DNA from 3 places in the Acetobacter sp. AC2005 genome. Region 3 is predicted to be linked to each of the others. Evidence: riboswitches for the same ligand, from Rfam matches in the RefSeq annotation. Region 3 holds a riboswitch; each other region holds the start of a gene.
What was found. Region 3 has a riboswitch for cobalamin ahead of QQM41_RS08150 (DUF2147 domain-containing protein). Riboswitches for the same ligand answer to the same signal wherever they lie in the genome.
Positions count from the first base shown of each region.

Region 1: another riboswitch for cobalamin. It lies ahead of QQM41_RS13985 (carbohydrate porin); the one in region 3 lies ahead of QQM41_RS08150 (DUF2147 domain-containing protein).
Region 2: another riboswitch for cobalamin. It lies ahead of QQM41_RS06975 (CbtB-domain containing protein); the one in region 3 lies ahead of QQM41_RS08150 (DUF2147 domain-containing protein).

Region 1 covers NZ_CP149627.1:57,718-61,981, reverse strand. The annotation lists gene QQM41_RS13990 (ABC transporter ATP-binding protein/permease) at 1-1,087, opposite strand, end outside; cobalamin riboswitch at 1,302-1,522, shown strand; gene QQM41_RS13985 (carbohydrate porin) at 1,638-3,230, shown strand; gene QQM41_RS13980 (CbtB-domain containing protein) at 3,376-3,594, shown strand; gene QQM41_RS13975 (CbtA family protein) at 3,618-4,264, shown strand, end outside.
Region 2 covers NZ_CP149625.1:1,421,706-1,425,969, reverse strand. The annotation lists partial or broken gene QQM41_RS06985 (carbohydrate porin) at 1-486, shown strand, start outside; gene QQM41_RS06980 (CbtA family protein) at 605-1,339, opposite strand; gene QQM41_RS06975 (CbtB-domain containing protein) at 1,363-1,581, opposite strand; cobalamin riboswitch at 1,987-2,207, opposite strand; gene QQM41_RS06970 (LysR substrate-binding domain-containing protein) at 2,325-3,272, shown strand; gene gabT (4-aminobutyrate--2-oxoglutarate transaminase) at 3,433-4,264, shown strand, end outside.
Region 3 covers NZ_CP149625.1:1,681,848-1,686,111, forward strand. The annotation lists one part of gene QQM41_RS08135 (IS5 family transposase) at 1-89, opposite strand, end outside; partial or broken gene QQM41_RS08140 (FAD-dependent oxidoreductase) at 123-548, opposite strand; gene QQM41_RS08145 (sorbitol dehydrogenase family protein) at 570-1,244, opposite strand; gene QQM41_RS08150 (DUF2147 domain-containing protein) at 1,357-1,821, opposite strand; cobalamin riboswitch at 1,863-2,101, opposite strand; gene QQM41_RS08155 (carbohydrate porin) at 2,180-3,772, opposite strand; gene QQM41_RS08160 (dicarboxylate/amino acid:cation symporter) at 4,138-4,264, opposite strand, start outside.

The DNA of each region.
Region 1 (4,264 bases), on a different replicon from region 3:
ATTCTTTTGCTCTGACCATCATACGCTGAAACATGGCAAGGCGGATGACATTTGCACGCCATTCAGCAAGGGAACTGTATGAAGAAGCAATCCAGCCCAATGCACCTTGAACACGAGAAAAAGCCAGAACAAGTTGCATGAGAGTACCAAAGCTGATTTTTCCGGCAAAATATCGAACAGAACCAACAAGCAGTGCGAAATTACCGGAAAGCACTTCCAAGCCGCTGGTAAGCAGGCCTAACCACTTGCTACGCTTCATGATCAGGAAAAAATTATCATACACGGCAGTAAAACGGGATGTTAAGGCGCCTTGCTCTCTTTTGCTGCCACCCGTGAGTGCAATACTTGCCGCATGGTTGCGAATATGCACAAGAGCGTAACGAAAATCGGCTTCTACTTTTTGCTGCTGCGTTTGCAAGTTAATAAGTTTGCGCCCGCAAAAATGCGTTATAATGGTTGCAATAATCGAATAAATAAGGGCAACCCACAGAAAATAACCAGGAATACGCAAACCAAATATAACAAGTGGTCCTGATAATACCCATAACAAACCAATATAACTTACGAGTGTAATAAGGTTTGAAAAAAGACTGGTAAATTGCGTAAGGGTATCTGCTGCAAAACGATCAATATCTTCCTGTATGCGCTGGTCTGGATTATCAGCGCTGATATTCATGTTGGCAGCCTGCATGGCAATAAGGAAGGCTGTATTCTGGTGGAGCCATTGTTGGCTCATGCTGCGAGTCATCCATGTGCGCCAGCGTAATTGCAGAAGTTGCTGCAGGTATGTAGCATAAACCCCGGCCAGTAGGGCGGGAATGGCAATCAGGAAAAATCCGGGAACAAAACCTTCAAAGGTATGAGAATACCAGAACAAACCACGTAGAAATGTTGATAAATCTTTTTGTTGTAGGGCAGTATAATAGATATTGCGTGAAAAAGACTGCCATACATCCAGCCCCACCATAAGAAGCGTTAAGCCAAGAACTGCTATAATAAGCAACCATGCTTTCTTACGATCTTCAGAAGAAAAATACGGGCGGCTGAGGAACCATAAATCACCCATCATCTGAAAAAGTTGCTTCACCCGAATGTCCCAAGATCTTTGATAATTATGTTATGTTATAATATGTCCAAAAGGCAGTAAATTACCTTGTGGCATCTGCACACTGAGATGGTGAGGTTGGTAGTAATGCAAGTTCTTTCATAATCGGTTGTTTTGTACGAAGTGCTATTGGCTTGAAGATTGAATAATATATTTGCAAGGAGAGATTGAAATATGGCGCCAAAATAAGTTAAGGATTGCGCCAATTTGCAACGGTCCCGCGCAAGCGGGTTTGAAAGGGAATGCCGGAGTTTCAATTACTGAAACCTAGTCGGCAACTGCCCTCGCAACTGTAGGCGGAGAGCACATTACTTCATGGTCGCATAAAGCGGCAGCCACTGGTGGCAGCATCGGGAAGGCTGAGTAACGTGTGATGACCCGTAAGTCAGGAGACCTGCCGTTGTTGTCTAGTTTGATCGCCGGGCGAGGGAACCGGAGATGGATGATGTCATGTTTACTCTTCTGCCTTTGGCAGATTTCTTCTCAAATTTTTCAGGCATTCTCCCTTCACTTTGTATGGTGAAGCCAAACAATGCCTGACCTGACAAACAAAATATGGAAGAAATTTCCATATTCATTGCATTGCTTGCTCTTGGTTGCCGGCGTTTGGGGAACTCTACCTACTTTTGCACATGGTGAAGAAACACAAATCGAGGAAGATCGTCGTCGTCTTGGCAATTCTGGGCCGCTGATTGAGCAGATTGATCCGGCTACGGTGCGGGATTCCCAGCGTGCTTCAGAAGACGCGGCAGCAGAGAAAAAAGGCGATGACACCCCAGATATGAGCGACCACCTGCTGGGCAACATGTGGGGCGCGCGAGACTGGATGGCCAAACACGGTATCAGCTTTGACATTCAGGAAGTGGATGAGTTGTGGGGAAACACCACAGGTGGCACGGCTTCCAGGGCTGATGGCGCCAGTGGTTCGGGCACTGGCCCCGCCTATGATGGGGTAACCATGCCAACCCTGACGGTGGATCTGGAAAAGCTGATCGGGCTGAAGGGCGGCACATTCAACGTCAGGGCCCTGCAGCTGCGCGGGCGCTCCATCTCGCAGGATCATCTGGCCAACTTCAACCCCGTCAGCGGGTTCGAGGCCGATCGTTCCACCCGACTGTTCGAGCTGTGGTATCAGCAGTCCTTTCTGGACGGCAAGCTGGACGTCAAGATCGGGCAGCAGGATCTGGATACCGAGTTCCTGATCAGTGATTACGGGGCCTTGTATCTGAACTCCAACTTCGGCTGGCCCATGGCCCCATCGGTCAACCTGTATGCAGGGGGGCCATCCTGGCCGCTGTCTTCTCCGGCAATCCGCATCCGCTATCGTCCATCAGACAAGTTCACCTTCATGTTTGCCGCAGCGGATGACAACCCGCCGGGCAATCGCAACAACTCCTTTGGCATCCAGAACGGCGGCAACAGCGCAGATCCCACCAACCAGAACACCAATGATGAAGATGGCGCCAACTTCAACATGGGCACTGGCGCGCTGCTGATTACCGAACTGCAGTATGCCCTCAACCCCCAGCCTGATGACATGTCACACGTCACCAAGGATCCTGGTCTGCCGGGTATCTACAAGCTGGGCGGATATTACGATACGGCCAAATTCCCTGATTATCGCTACAACAATCAAGGCAAGGCTTTAGGGAGTGCGGCTGACACCACAGGCATTCCACGGTGGGATCGGGGCAACTGGATGGTATATGGCATCATTGACCAGATGATCTGGCGACCCTCGCTCCAGTCTCCTCAGTCTGTGGGCGTTTTTGCGCGTGCCACGGGCAATGGGGGAGATCGCAACATGATCAGCTTTGCCATTGATGCAGGCATCAACCTCAAGGCGCCCTTCAAGGGGCGTGACAATGACACGGTGGGTCTGGGCTGGGGTATTGGCCGGGCTTCTTCTGGCCAGCGGCGATATGATCGTAACTCCGGCGCGCCGGTGCAGGGTAATGAAAACCATCTGGAACTCACCTATCAGGCCCAGGTGATGCCGTGGTGGGTCATGCAGCCGGACTTCCAGTATGTCTGGCATCCCTCTGGCGGGGTGACTGACTGGACAGGTAACCGTCTCGTCGGGAACGAAGCCATCTTCGGCCTCCATTCCAATATCACTTTCTAGGGGAGGGGGGAGCAGCAGGCGTGTTCGGAATGCTCTTGCTGTCAGGCTTTGTCATTCTATGATGAGGGCCGACCAAACCATGACGTTCTGTTTCAAACTCTTTTGTGCCTGCTCCGGTAGGCTCTATTAAAAAGGATACAACACCATGAACACATCTGTTCATACGGCTATGCCGGTTGCGGCAGCGGGCCAGAGCATTCCGGTTCGCGCCATTCTGCCTTGGGCTGTTTTCGGCCTGATTGTTTCTGCACTGCTGATCTACTTTGTGGGTGCAGAGCAAGGTGCCACTTCCCTGATTTCCGGGCACGCCGTGCATGAGTTTGTGCATGATGGCCGCCATCTGCTTGGTTTCCCCTGCCACTAAGGCATTAGAAGAAAGTTTTACTCATGGTTGGTCGTCTTTTGGCCCGCGGCATGGTCGCGGGCATTCTGGCTGCATTGCTTTCTTTTGTATTTGCAAAGATTTTTGGTGAACCACAGGTAGCATTGGCCATTGCGTTTGAAGCGGCGCAGGATGCCGCGGCTGGTGCCGCGCCAGAGCCGGAAATTGTCAGCCGTGGTGTGCAGGCATCGTGGGGGCTGCTGACAGCCGTGCTGATGCACGGTGCTGCATATGGCGGTATTTTTGCAATTGTTTTTGCCTTTGCCTATCAGCGCCTTGCCGCATTAAGTCCGCGCAGTATGGCGCTGTTGCTTGCTGGTGTTGGGTTTTTAACATTTGTGCTGATCCCAGATCTAAAATACCCACCAAATCCACCGGCTGTTGGGCAGGAAGAAACCATTGGCCTAAGAACGGAAATGTATTTTGCAATGGTTGGCCTTGCCGTTGCTGTTTCCATGATTTCTTTGTTGGTGGGGCGTGCGCTGTCTCATGTCATAGGATATTGGAACGGTGTTGTGTGCAGCATTGTTCTGGGGATCGCACTTGTTGCTGCGGCGCAGTTTGGTTTACCTGATATCAATGAAGTGCCTGACAATTTCCCTGCTGTAGTGCTTTGGCGCTTTCGGGAAGCATCCATTGGAATGCAGATAGT
Region 2 (4,264 bases), 260 kb from region 3:
ATCGTTCCACGCGCCTGTTCGAATTATGGTATCAGCAGTCTTTTCTGGACGGCAAGCTGGATGGTCTATGGTATTATTGACCAGATGATCTGGCGCCCTTCACTCCAATCTCCACAATCTGTAGGCATTTTTGCACGGGCCACAGGTAATGGTGGGGACCGAAACATGATCAGCTTTGCCATTGATGCGGGCATCAATCTTAAAGCCCCGTTCAAGGGACGTGATAATGATACGGTGGGCCTAGGCTGGGGCATTGGCCGTGCTTCTTCTGGCCAGCGGCGGTATGATCGTAACTCTGGCGCACCTGTACAAGGCAATGAAAACCATCTGGAACTTACCTATCAGGCACAGGTCACCCCTTGGTGGGTCATGCAGCCAGACTTCCAATATGTCTGGCATCCCTCTGGCGGTGTAACGGATTGGACGGGCAACCGCCTTGTCGGGAATGAAGCCATTTTTGGGCTCCATTCCAACATCACTTTCTAAAAATTATAAATAAAAAAGCATTCCCTTTCGGTTGCCATTCCATAAATGGAAAAAATGGCAACGTTAGGAAATGCTTTTTTATACACGCAAAGTTTGTATAGAAGGCCGCTCGGAAAAATCAGACAGTCTTCCGCGCCACACCGTTTGCTGATGGCAGGCATTTTTCAGCCAAAGCACCAAAAACCAGCCCCAATACAGACCACAAAACAATCTGCATTCCGATAGATGCTTCTCTAAAACGCCAAAGCACTACAGCAGGAAAATTGTCTGGCACTTCATTAAAATCTGGCAGACCAAATTGCACAGCGGCGACAAGCGCAATCCCCAGAATAATGCTACATACAGCCGCGTTCCAATGCCCGATTACGTTAGACAGTGCGCGCCCCACCAACAAACAAATCATGGAAATGGCAATAGAAAGACCAACCATTGCAAAATACATTTCTGTCCTCAGCGCAATGGTTTCTTCCTGCCCAACTGCAGGTGGGTTGGGTGGATATTTTAAATCTGGTATCAGCACAAACGTTAAAAACCCAACGCCAGACAGCAATAATGCCATAGCGCGTGGACTTAATGTTGCAAGACGCTGATAGGCAAATGCAAAAACAATCGCAAAAATACCGCCATATGCGGCACCGTACATCAGCACAGCAGTAAGCAAGCCCCAAGATGCCTGCACACCACGGCTTATCAGTTCAGGTTCTGGCGCGGCACCTGCAGCAGCATCCTGAGCGGCTTCAAACGCAATAGCCAAAGCGACCTGCGGTTCACCAAAAATTTTTGAAAATACAAAAGAAAGCAATGCAGCCAGAATGCCCGCGACCATGCCGCGGGCTAAAAGACGACCAACCATGAGTAAAACTTTCCTCTCGTGCCTTAGTGGCAGGGGAAACCAAGAAGATGGCGGCCATCATGCACAAATTCATGCACAGCATGTCCGGAAATCAGGGAAGTGGCGCCCTGCTCTGCACCTACAAAGTAGATCAGCAGTGCAGAAACAATCAGGCCGAAAACAGCCCAAGGCAGAATGGCACGAACCGGAATGCTCTGGCCCGCTGCCGCAACCGGCATAGCTGTATGAACAGATGTGCTCATGATGTTGTATCCTTTTTAAATTTAAAGCCCGCCAGAGCAGGCACAAAAGAGTGTGAAACAGAATTTCATGGTTTGGTCGGCCCTCATCATAGAAGGACGAAGCCTAACAGCAAGGGCATTCCGAGCACGCCTGCTGTTCTCCCACCTTGAGAAAAGCGGCACCCAAAAGGAACGTCATTCCATGTGAGGTACTTGCCTGCTCCATCCGTCAGATTCTCGCCAACCAGCAATCAACGGTGCAGAGCATACCAAAACCTCTTCCAAATTCTATTTGGAACACAAAGCATTGTTACACTTCACCACGCCGCGTGAAGACAAAAGCCCAAGATGTATTTAAGGAGAAATCTGCCCAGGGCAGAGGAGTAAACATCGCAAATCATCCATCTCCGGTTCCCTCGCCCGGCGATTAAACAAGACAACAACGGCAGGTCTCCTGACTTGCGGGTCATTGCGCATTACTCAGCCTTCCCGATGCGAACACCAGTGACTGCCGCTTTATGCGGCTAAGGAGTAATAGGCTCTCCGCCTACAGTTGCGAGGGCAGTTGCCGACTGGGTTCCAAAGCAGGAACCTCCGGCATTCCCTTTCAAACCCGCTTGCGCGGGACCGTTGTAAGATGGCGCAACCCTTACCTTATTTTTGCTTCATATTTCAATCTTTGCCTGATTATGCAGGTATAACTCTTGCCAGAGCCGCCATTTTAACCCACCTGTTTCTGCAGACTTTTCCCTGACTGGCGACTTATGGACCAACGATACCGCATTCCCCCACTAGCCATGCTCAATGCCTTTACGGCGTTTGCACGCACAGGCGGTATCAGACGGGCAGCAGCAGAACTGCGCGTAGATCACGCAGCCATCAGCCGCCACATTCGGGATCTGGAAAATATTTTAGGCACACCTTTACGGGATAAGGAAACAGGAACCCTTACATTAGCGGGTCACACTTATTATTCCCGCATCACCCCATTGCTGGAAGAACTGGCCACGGCCACGGCAGATATCCGCAACCATACGCCCCCTCTTACCATTACCTGCGCGCATGGTTTTGCGTACCATTGGTTGCTACCGCGGCTCTCCTCCTTTCGGCGCGCGCACCCTCAACTGGAAATCATGCTGCGCCCAGTAGATGCGAATACGGCTTTCCACGTTACGGGCGTGGAAACAGATAATCATGCTCATATCGGTTATGTGCGTGATGATGCCCCGTTAGCTGAACCCCGCAACACACGCAGCATGATTATTGCCCGGCCAGATGTTTTTCCGGTAGCGGCCCCCACATGTCTTACAGAACTGGGCGGGCAGCCCCGCACAACAGCAGATTTGCTCCGTGCACCCTTATTGCAGGAAGAAGATGAAGCCGAATGGAAACTCTGGTTTCACGCACAAAATGTAGCCTGCACAAAACTACCTGCCGCAACACGCCTGTGGCAGGCCCATATTACATTGGCGGCTGCCCGCGCCGGAGAAGGCATTGCTCTTGGCAATATCTTTCTGCTGGGAAATGATCTTGAAACAGGCCACCTTGTGCGGGTGCAGCCTACGCAAACCCCTTTGCGAGAAGTAGCCCTAGGGGCCTATCTTCTGCGCGCTTCTACTGCCACATGGGAGAAAAAATCTCTCATCACATTCCGAAACTGGCTTTTGGAACAGGTGGAACTGGAAACGCAAAGCACACATACCCTCCCTTAAAATGCAGTTAAGCGCCTACGTAACGATATGAACGTGCTCAATTGCTGGTGACTTTTTATCACCGCAGAGGCAACAAAAAATCTCCTCCCCCTCCCCCGCGAAACATTTTACGGAACAGAAACAACTTTGCCCGCAACATAGTTCCCGGGAGCCCATATTAATGGCCACGAATAAAGACCTTCTGAACCGCCGCACCAATGCTGTGCCACGCGGCGTTGCTACCTCCACCCCCGTTTTTGCAGACCGCGCAGAAAATGCCGAAATCTGGGATGTGGAAGGCAAGCGCTATGTTGACTTTGCCGGCGGCATTGCCGTTCTGAACGTTGGCCATCGCCACCCAAAAGTGATGGACGCTGTTAAAAAGCAGCTAGACCGTTTTACCCATACGGCTTTTCAGGTTTCTGCTTACGAGCCCTATATTGAACTGGCTGAAAAGCTGAATGCCCGCGCACCGTTTTCTGGCGATGCCAAAACCATTTTTTTCACCACGGGTGGTGAAGCTACAGAAAACGCCGTAAAAATTGCGCGTGCAGCAACTGGCCGCAATGGCGTGATTGCTTTCTGCGGCGGCTTCCATGGCCGCACGCTGCTGGCTTCTGCGCTTACGGGTAAGGTTCTGCCTTACAAAGCACCCTTCGGCACACTGCCGGGCGAAGTTTACCACATCCCCTTCCCCGATGATCATGACATCACGGTGGAAGACAGCCTGAAGATGCTGAACTTCCTGTTTGCGGCTGATATCTCCCCCAACAATGTGGCTGCCATTATTATTGAGCCTGTGCAGGGTGAAGGCGGCTTCCGCGTTGCCCCTACAGCACTGCTCAAACACCTGCGCGCCATTTGTGACCAGCACGGCATTAAGCTGATTGCAGATGAAGTGCAGAGCGGCTTTGCCCGTACTGGCAAGCTATTTGGTATTGAGCATTCTGGCGTAGAACCCGATCTGGTGTGCATTGCCAAATCTCTGGCAGGCGGTTTCCCGCTTTCCGGCG
Region 3 (4,264 bases):
TTGCCCCTCGGGCGAACCTCCTCAATCAGAGGTTCCCAGATCGCCCATGTCTCGTCCGTAAAGGTGCCTGTTCTGTCTCCTTCTTCCATCCCTACAATATGGGAAGAAATTCAAGATCTAACAGGCCCTAGATCATCATATGTCAAAGCCCAATCGCGGCCCTGACCGTAACGTGTTTTCAGTTCAAAGTCTGATGGCAGGTAGCGCCAGGCACAACCTGCCCAGTGCCATGTGGTGCCGCCCATCATGCGCAGGTAAACCTGCTGATAGGCTTCGGCATTCGGGCCGGTGGTGTGCAGGTAATCGTTCGGGGTTTGCTGATCAGGCGGATGCCGTGCCCAAGGTACGGCCGGGAAGGGCCCTTGGTAGGACGGTTTGTTTTCCAGATTGCGGAAGTTTTCCACAAAATGCTGGCGGTCAACGCGCGGGCCAGCTTCCAGCACAATGACGGAAATACCGGCACGTGCCAGTTCATTGGCAATAGAGCTGCCTGCAACGCCTGATCCTACGATCACAACGTCGGCTGAAAGATTTTCTTCGGAGGGCATAAGGCGGGGTATCCCGTAAGATCAGGTCGGTTCGATAACAAGGGCGGAAGCAGAAAGTGCAGGATGCCCTTTGGGGCGTGCAACTTCTGGTGGCTTGCTTGTCCAGTAGAATGGGCCGCCCGTTGCGTAGGTTTTGGGATAAACGGCATCCTTGGTGATGTCGAACATCAGGGCAGAGCGGTAAACCACCACCTTGCCATCCGCAATGCCCCGGTACCAGCCGGTTAGAATTTCGTGGATGACATCTTTAAGCTTTGGATCAGATTTTTCCGCAGCATGTGCAAAGGCTGATGCTGTTGTAAATTTTTCCCGCTCCAGCAGGGTATGCAGGGCGTTAAGTTTGTCTTTCCGATCTACGTTGGCCTGCACGATGTTGGCGTACAGGGCCGCGCCAATCTGGGGGTTTAACGTCTCTCTATCTGTCAGGCGCTGGGATACCTGCATAAAGCGGGATAGATCTTCATTGTTTGGAGTGGCAGGAGCGGTATCTGCCGCAAGGGCTGCACCCGTTGCGCCTGCAACAGAAAGACCAATACCACCTAAAAGCACATCTCGCCGGGACATACGTAAAAGCTTGTTCAAGCGCATGGCGTTAGGGGATGCACACCATTCCGCTACAGGCTGCCCCTTGTGCGTTTGTCTCATTCTTCGGGTTCTCCCTACAAAGCCGGGCTCCGCCCTGTCGGAATGAAACATTGCGGAGAAATATTGAATGCCAAATTGTGAATGGTTTTATAGAGAAGGCCTGAGCTTGCAACCTGTTATAACGGCATAATACCTATTTCATGCCTAGTTGATGCAGGTATGCTCAGGAGTTAATGCGGCAGTTATTACCTATATGGCCATGAAATGGCTGCCACGTATCTGTTCTGCCAAAGAGTTCCAAACCTAAAAAACCATGCAATTTCAGGGAGCCGTCTTCCGCCACCCATACAATGGCATCGTAAGTATTTTTGCTTTGAGGGTCAAAAATGTGGCCTTTCCAATGGTCATGCCGGTCTTCCATGGGGTGGAAGCCTTTGAGCATCTGAAGGTTACATTCAGTTTTTCTGCGGCCAGAAGCTTCTTCATCCTGCGTTAGGTTCAACCCTACAAGATTCCCGCACATCTTATCGCCACAGCTATGGATATCGAACACGCCTTTGCCGTCTTCTGTAATCCATTGCCCTGTTATGGTTGGTGTGGAGGCGTTTTCTGCATGAGCATGAGAAGGTATGGTGCCCCATGCAAGAAGCAGTGCTGTTATAAATGAGCTAAAGGCATGTTTGTACATTTTGCTGCCTTGTCCTGCCGCTACCGGTTCATCCCGCCCGGTGTGATGTGCCTGATGGAGGCAGGTCTCCTGGCTTGGGGATATGGTGTGTGTTAGACCTTTTGCCTTCCCAGCCGTATTACTGGCCAGTGGCTAGCCGTGACCGGCAGCAGGTCCAACCTCCCCTTACAGTTGCGGGAGCAGCTGCCGACTATAAGTTTCTGCTTCAATATGAAGCAAAAACCGTGCACGGCATTCCCTTTTAAGCCGCTTGCGCAGCACCATCCATCTGTTCAAGCATTTATTCTAGCAATAAGAGGACTTGGTGCCAGTATGGGAAAAGCAGAGCAGGTGAGAGGTTTTTGCGCCTCGCTTTGTCTTACAGGGCAGCAATAACCTTAAGTCCCGCCAGAATGGCATTGGGAATAACCGAGGTTTCTCCGGGGCGCATCATATATTCAAACTCCGGCGTAATAACCAAACCCGGTGTGACAGGAATGCCGTAATACGCTTCTAGAATGGCGGAATGCGTTTGTGGTCCATTGATATAAGGGCCAAGCGGAACGCCAGCGGCTTCCTGCATGCGTTGCCCGTAGGCCAGACGGGGGCTGAGCTGGTAATAGGAATACATCACGCCCAGACGATCCAATGGCCGGTGGGGGATAATGCCCAGAAGGGAAGCGCCAGCATAAAATTCGTTTGAGAATGTAGAGTTACTTGGCGTGTTATGAATAAACCCTGCCAACACGTAGCCGCCAGCCATTTGGTGTTCGCCATGGCTGCGATACACCATCTGATCTGCCTCTATATAAAATGTATCACGCGGCTTGAGCTTGTGTGGATGCACAGACCCCGCAAAAGCCGCCGGAATGGTGCCAACCATATCCGGGTAAGGTGAAGTATCGTGGCCAAAGCCGATTTTGTAATGACCGGGAAGCTTACGCGTGCCAAAAAACGGCTCCCACGTTAATTCAACCGGAGTTTGAATGCCCGTATAAGGCTCATCGCCCCATGCCCAGCCTGTGTTATCGCGGGCTTTAGGGCCTATGCGATAAATGCCTGTGCGCAGGATAAGATCATGCGTTGGCCGAAAGCGTACTGTGCCTCCCCATGATGTTTTGGGGTAAACACTCCAACCAGCCGGTTCTCGTATAGCCATGGGCGCAGAGCACATGGTCATGAATGTGCACAGTAAAATAGAAGTAGAATATGTGTGCGTAAGTGAAATGCGTCCTACATTGATATTGATGCGGTTATTGAGAAAAGATTTTTCCAGATACAGATCTGCCAGGCGAGCTGCTGCCGGCCCGTGGATGCTCCATACTTCTGTAAGAAGTACGTTTCTTTCTCCAACATGATCCCAACCGACCTGCCTGCCTTCACGGTTCATAACAATACCATGCAGGTACCACCCTTGTAGCGGATTCCAACCTGTTAACTTGCCCAGATCAAACAGCATGCTGGCACGTATTTCGTGCGTGTAATCCATACCTTTTGAAAGGCCGCCAGCAAGATTGGCCATACCTTCACCTTTGTAGGTTAACTCAAAGGTGAAGCCGTGTTCACTTAACCTGTCGCGCCAAGGTTTAAGGCCGGGGGCCAAATTGCCAAAAGCCTGTTCGGCAACAAAATACCCAGCGCTGATATCCTGCCTACGTAACGCTGTATTATTGTGGTTTAGCAGGTAGGAAAGGCTTTCTGTATCAAACAGAGCGTCCAGACGTTCTTCTGCTATTGGGCGTTTGTGTTTTTTGGGTATCTCAGCGTTGATAATAGGTTTTGAAGAAAGTTGGGGGCTCTCAAGAGATTTAGTCGGTTCACTCTGCTGGGCGCGTGCAGTGGTGGCGTTAAAAGCAATATTCAATGAGAAAAGAACTGTTCCGACATAGATTGCACGGACAATGGATAAAAAATCTTGCCGATAGCATGATATTTTTTGTTCTGAATTGGAAATGATATAAGTTGAGGGCATTGCCCGATCCTCATGGCGCAAGAATGGCCATTGCATGCAGTTAGCATGAAGCAACGGCGTATTTCTGAAGCAGGGGGAAAGAAATACAGAGACTAAAGAGAAGGGTGACTGGCAGCTTTCTCTTTAAAAAATGGATTTTGTAATTTCTGCAAACATTTTCCCATTTCCGCGTTTGTTTTTGTTTTTATTGTTACGGAATATAGTAATTAAATTACACGCAGAAAGATTCAAGAGATTTTTTCTGTTATAACGAATGTTCAAGCAAAAGTTTACAAAGTTATGTTGTTACAACAGGAATGATTCTAAAACACGCATAAAGGAAATCCGTAGAAAGCTAGCAGAGAGCTTTCTACGGAAAATAACAATTAAGCTGATGGTGCTTTTGTAATTTGTGGCCGTGTGTGTAAGGCGTCCTGAAGTTGTGCATCGTCCAGCGCATTTTCCCAGCGAGAGACAACAATCGCAGCAACAGCGTTACCAACCAGATTGGTG